DNA from 2 places in the Planococcus chinensis genome. Region 1 is predicted to be linked to the other one. Evidence: riboswitches for the same ligand, from Rfam matches in the RefSeq annotation. Region 1 holds a riboswitch; the other holds the start of a gene.
The links. Region 1 has a riboswitch for S-adenosylmethionine ahead of ACFSDB_RS09785 (MetQ/NlpA family ABC transporter substrate-binding protein). Riboswitches for the same ligand answer to the same signal wherever they lie in the genome.
Positions count from the first base shown of each region.

Region 2: it holds a riboswitch for S-adenosylmethionine, as region 1 does, so the genes downstream of both, mtnK (S-methyl-5-thioribose kinase) here and ACFSDB_RS09785 (MetQ/NlpA family ABC transporter substrate-binding protein) in region 1, are expected to answer to the same signal.

Region 1 covers NZ_JBHUFW010000005.1:452,366-455,478, forward strand. The annotation lists gene ACFSDB_RS09780 (acyl-CoA dehydrogenase family protein) at 1-456, opposite strand, end outside; gene ACFSDB_RS09785 (MetQ/NlpA family ABC transporter substrate-binding protein) at 504-1,331, opposite strand; SAM riboswitch class I at 1,465-1,592, opposite strand; gene ACFSDB_RS09790 (FAD-dependent monooxygenase) at 1,999-3,113, opposite strand, start outside.
Region 2 covers NZ_JBHUFW010000008.1:154,222-157,334, forward strand. The annotation lists gene mtnW (2,3-diketo-5-methylthiopentyl-1-phosphate enolase) at 1-376, opposite strand, end outside; SAM riboswitch class I at 521-627, opposite strand; SAM riboswitch class I at 795-949, shown strand; gene mtnK (S-methyl-5-thioribose kinase) at 1,055-2,242, shown strand; gene mtnA (S-methyl-5-thioribose-1-phosphate isomerase) at 2,239-3,113, shown strand, end outside.

The DNA.
Region 1 (3,113 bases):
AATAACCCAATACCGCCCATCCTTTTTAGAGGTCGTGGAAGGTTTCCCTCCTCTTGTCGGGCTTCCTGTTTGTTTTTCTGTAGCGGCATTATTGATTAATGCTCCATTTTCTTTTACATCGTCAAACAAAGTTTTTTGTACGGAATCTTTCCATCTATTTGTTTCTCCCAAATCTTTGATGATCCCCATATGCCAGCCGATCGACAACCCAGTTGATCCATCTGCCTTACTAATAACTTCTTGATAACGTAGTAATTCATATAAGGAAATCCCTTGTCCTCCATATTTAGTGGGAATCGTCAATGCAGGATAATTAATATCCTTTAAATCTTCAATATTCTCAAACGGAAATCTTCCTTCAAGATCATTTTGAACTGCTCTTTCTGAAAAAGAGGCGACCGTATTTGTTAATATATGTAGACGTTCTTCAAAGGTCTTAGCTGCTATGAGATCCATGTCCACTTCACCTCTCTCTTCTAAATTACGAGTATATATTCAGTTTATTAATTCCAAGCTTCTAGCATAATAAACCCGTCATACTCTTCATTGGATTCAATATATTTTTTAAATTCGTCTGATTCATATGCTTCTTTTAGATCTCTCGCCCATTCTGTGTCCTCATTCTCTTCTTCGATAGATACAATGATCCGATGCTGTTCAGGTGTATTTTCAATTTTTAAAGCATCTGTAATTTTTCTATCCGGGGCACTTGCAATATAATTACCATTTACTATTCCGAAGTCAATATCCTGAAGTGACACAAGAATTTGAGCAGGGTCTAAGACTTTAATGTCAATGTCGTAATCGGCTGGTTTAACACCACTAAGGTTAAAATCAGTTACATCAGCACCATCTGCGACAGTCACCCACCCTAACTCCTCAAGAATATTTACTGCCCTTTCTTGATTTACCGGATCATTCGGTACCCCTACTGTCGATCCATCTTTCACTTCATCCAGTGAACTATGATGTTCAGAATATAACCCTTGAGGAGCACTCGGCACATAAACAATACCTGTCATATTCATATCTAGTTCATCATTGATCCCTTCCATATAGGCTGTACTTTGAAAGATACTCGCATCAATTGAACCTTCTTTCATAGCCGGATTTAATTGCATATTCTGAGAGAATGTTGTCATGTCAACGGTGTACCCTTTCTCCTCTAAGATAGGCAAGATACCTTCTTTGAATTGTTGTTCATAAGTGCCGACTCCAAAACCGACTTTCACTTCTTTTTTATTTTCTCCTGAGGCTTGGCTCTCATCGCCACATCCCGCTAATAACAAAGCAACCGAAATTCCTAATGCACTACCTAAAAGCTTTTTCATCACTCATCTCTCCTTATTTATAATTCCTTCTAAAACCCAAAGCTTCTTTTCGGTCTTACTCCCATTCTCTCAAATTTATTTAATAGAAAAGAGCCCCTCTCAAAAATAAGAAGAGGGACTCTCGAATCGGCTCTTCTCATCTTTCAAGTGCATGGATATCGCACCTGCTGGATTTGGCACAGTTTCAAATCGGAATGTTTTCCAATTAGATCCGCTGCCGAGGCATCAAAGGGCCAGTCCCTCCACCTCTCTAGATAAGAATTAATCTCTATTCAATTTTTAATACTTAGTAATTTGATATGATTAATAAGATAACATATGAATAATTGCATTACAATACTTCACAGTAAATTCATTTACTATTTCGTTTATATAAGAACAGCAGAAATTATGTTTTATCTCTTTTGATTCTACTTAATATAATCCAAAAGAAAAAAAACTCCTTCTCGTATAGTGAGAAGGAGTTTTTTGAAGTTGCTGATGATATTACATCCTGCCGCCCATATCAGGCATTCCCTCCATTGGTGAAACTGGTTCCGGGATGTGTGCTACGACTGCTTCAGTCGCTAGGGAAAAACGATTTGACGCTTATTTCCACATCGTATTCTTGTACTGAGCAATAAACAAATCTGTTATTTTTCTCTTCGTGCTAATTCAATATGGAACATTATTTTGGCACTCTAATGCTTTTGAATTTCAGAAAGTTTCTAATGATTGGCATGACTGATGCACGCATCGTTATATCTCGAAACATTAATTTCCATTTCGACTCTGGCAAAAAGAAACTTGCAAATTGGCGAGCTGATTTCTGGATTTTAGTTACTTGGGGAACCATTAATGAATCATACTCAGAAAGAGCTTTTTTAATATCATTTTTTGATTCGCCTAAGCTACGGGCTAATGTGTAGGCCCCTGCCATAGCTAACGATGAGCCTTGCCCTGCAACTACAGATACACAACCGCAAGCATCACCTACAAGTGCCACACGCCCTTTTGTCCATGTCGGCATTTCAGTTTGAGCAACGTCATCAAAATAAAAGTCAGTTGCCTTCTCGCTTTCCTGAAGAAGACCAGGGACTACCCAGCCCATATCCCCGAAGTTTTTCTTTAATTCCTTCATTCCCTCTTGATGTGAGTAGTGTTTTAGTGAGCTCCCCTTACTTGAAAAAAGGAAAAATGTTGCTATCCGATTTCCCCTTATAGGATATATACTAACTTGTCGTCCAGGCTCAGTAATCGTATCAAATGTATGATCAATTTTATTATATTTGGATGTTTTATCAAATGTAAATGCCACCGTTTGATACCCCATTGAATGAACATAATTTTCTTCTGCACCAAAAACAAGTTTTCGAACTTTTGAATGTATGCCATCTGCTCCAACTAACAAATCACAGTTGAGTTTTGTGTCGTTTGAAAGCTTTACGAGGATTCCCTCCTCATCTTGTTGCAGAGATTCAATCGTTGTACTATTTGTTACTGGTACTCGATCTTTTATGCGCTCATAAAGTACCCGTTCTAAATCTCCCCGCATGAAATTAAAGTGGCGGTCATTTAATAATTGGCGTAACGATTGATACTTTAGAGAATATTTAGTTGTTCCGTCAGTTCTTTTAATATTGAGTGCTTCAATAGGATAATGAATCTTCTCTAGTTCTTTGAGTAGACCCATTTTTTCGGCAACGTCATATCCAGCTCCAAAAAAGTCCATCATGTAACCCTCTTTTCGAAGCCCCGGAGCTTTCTCAACTATTTGAACCGTGTAGCCTTCACGCTCTAATT
Region 2 (3,113 bases), on a different contig from region 1:
CGATGCCAAAGCGCGGACCCGGAAAATGGCTCAGCAGCTCTTCGCTGAAATCGAGGTCCAGGAGCTTCACTTCGCCGTCGAGCGACAATTTGCCGAATACTGTCGTCAGGATCGCCGGCAGGTCCGCTGAGAAGTTGGCGCTCGGATAAGCGATCTTCACTTCGGCTTTTATGGTGTCGGGCTTCAGCGGATGCGGAGCATCCCCGAATTCCTCCACCGATACGACTTGGCCTTTATGGTGCTTTAATTGTTCCTGTTCCAGCAAAGGCAGGTCCGTCCACGAGCCAATTGTCAGGCCGAGGGCGATGCCTTCCGCCTTTTTTTCAAATGAACCGGGTTTGCCGTAAAGCTGGTACGTTGCCGTCAATATGCTCACTATATGCACACTCCATTTTTAGTAAAGATTAGGTATCATGATTCTGAAGAAGAATGAGCGGAAAGCGTCCGCATGAAGCGATTTCTTCAAGATACAAAATAAAAAAACCTCTTCAAACAAGAAGAGGTTAAGGGCGTTAACAACTTCTTATTTCTCAGCTGCGAAATCGCGCTGCAAGAATTAGCACCGTGTCCACTGGACCGGTTGCCGGGTATCATAGGGCTTGTCCCTCCACCTGCTCTGAATAAGAAAGTATTCAATTGGTTTTTGAAAGAGTAAATTAATTTTGATTATTCCATGCCGAAAACTATCTGTCAATCGTTATCCGTGAAAATTTTTTTGCAAAAAAAATTATTGACACTCAATTCTGAACCATGATAGGATTCATTTCAAACAGCATACAGTTTTACAACAAACACTCTTATCAAGAGCAGGCAGAGGGATATTGGCCCTATGACGCCCAGCAACCGACCGTAATACCTTCGTGAGAAGGGGCGCTTTTGCGCCGGGATGAACATCCCGCAAGGCACGGTGCTAATTCCATCAGAAACCGCGGTTTCTGAAAGATAAGAGGTGCGGAATCTCTTATTCTACGCCTCTTTCTTTGGAAAGGGGCTTTTTTATTGCCCAAAAACAGCTTCTCAAACCCAACCACAACAGCTGAAAGGTAGATGACCTATGACAATAGCAACAAACCAATATGCAGCATTAACCGAAGAAACCGCAATCGCCCTGGCGAAAAGCGTCTATCCGTTCCCGGAAGGGGCAGAACTTTCGAGCCGTGAAATCGGCGACGGCAACTTGAATTACGTGTTCCGGATCACCGATTCGGCCAGCGGCAAAGGCGTCATCATCAAGCAGGCGTTGCCGTATGCGAAAGTCGTCGGCGAAAGCTGGCCGCTGACATTGAAGCGTGCAGAAACGGAAGCCGCAGCGCTCCTGAAGCACGGCGAATTCGCTCCAGGCCTTGTGCCGGAAGTGTATGCCACTGATACGGATTTGGCGGTGACGGTCATGGAAGACCTGTCGCATCTGAAGATTGCCCGCGAAGGCCTCATTGCAGGCGAAAGCTATCCGAAGCTTTCATCGGATATCGGGGAATACCTGGCGCGCACGCTATTCCATACATCGGATTTTGCGCTCCATCCGTTTGAGAAAAAGCGGCTTGCTGCGGAATTTTCAAATCCGGAGCTCTGCAAAATCACGGAAGACCTGATTTTCACTGATCCGTTCTTTGACCGCGAGACGAACGATTTTGAGCCTCAGCTGCGCCTGGCAGTGGAGGCGATCTGGAACAACGCGCCGCTTCAGCTGGAGGCCGCCAAATTGAAGTACAGCTTTTTGACGGAAGCGGAAGCATTGCTGCATGGCGACCTCCATACGGGCAGCATCTTCGCCAGTGCGGAAGAGACGAAAGTCATCGATCCGGAATTCGCGTTTTACGGGCCGATCGGTTTTGACGTAGGCCTGTTCCTTGCAAATCTGATCGCTCAAGGGATCACGCGCACCGGCGAAGGGCGCAAAGTGATCACAGACCATATCGCAAAGACATGGGAAACGTTTGAAGGGACTTTCAGCGCTTTATGGGAAGCAGAAGGCGTGGAGGCGTTCAAAAATACACCCGGCTACCGCGAAGCGATCCTTGAAAAAGTGTTCAGCGATGCGCTCGGCTTTGCCGGCTGCGAATTGATTCGCCGCACCATCGGCTTGGCGCACGTCAAGGACCTCGACGGCATTGAAGAGGAAGCACGGCGCATCGAATTGAAAAAACAGGCGCTGGAGCTCGGTGAAACCTTGATCCTCAACCGCCGCACCATCAAAGATATAGGGGCAGTTGTCCGTTTGGCAGAGGGGGAAGCGCGATGAGCATCCCGTTGTCGATTTCCTGGTCCGAAGGCCAACTGGTCATTCTCGATCAGCAGAAACTGCCGCATGAAATTGAATATGTCACACTCGAGACGCTCGAAGATGTCTTTGACGCCATTTTCACATTGAAAGTGCGCGGCGCTCCGGCAATCGGCATCGCCGCTGCCTACGGGCTGGCGCTTTCCGCCGTCCGCCACGAAACGGAAGACTTGGAGACGTTTTTCCACCTCGTCCAAAAAGACGCCGAATACCTTGGAAGTTCGCGCCCAACGGCAGTCAACCTCGTCTGGGCGCTCCAGCGGCTCGCATCGGTGGTCCGGAACGCCGGATCGGTGGATGCGGCAAAACAATTGCTGGCAGAAGAAGCGGTCCGGATCCACGAGGAAGACGAAGCTTCCTGCCGCCAGATCGGCGCATACGGACTCGAGCTGCTCGAGGGCAAAAAACGCGTCATGACCATCTGCAACGCCGGTTCCATCGCGACGGCCAAATACGGCACGGCGTTGGCGCCGTTCCATCTCGGAGCGGAAATCGGCCGGGAATTTGAAGTCTACGCCTGCGAGACGCGGCCGGTCTTCCAAGGATCCCGGCTGACTGTCTGGGAGCTGCAGCAATCGGGCGTCAACGTCACGTTGATCACCGACAGCATGGCAGCCCACACCATCGAGGCGAAAGAAGTCGAGGCGATCATCGTCGGTGCGGACCGCATTGCGGCGAACGGCGACACGGCCAATAAAATCGGCACACTGAACTTGGCGATCCTCGCAAATGCCTATAACATCCCGTTTTATGTAGCCGCCCCGTCTTCGACATTCGACGTGTCGATCGGTTCCGGTGCAGAAATTCCGATTGAAGAACGGAAACCGGAAGA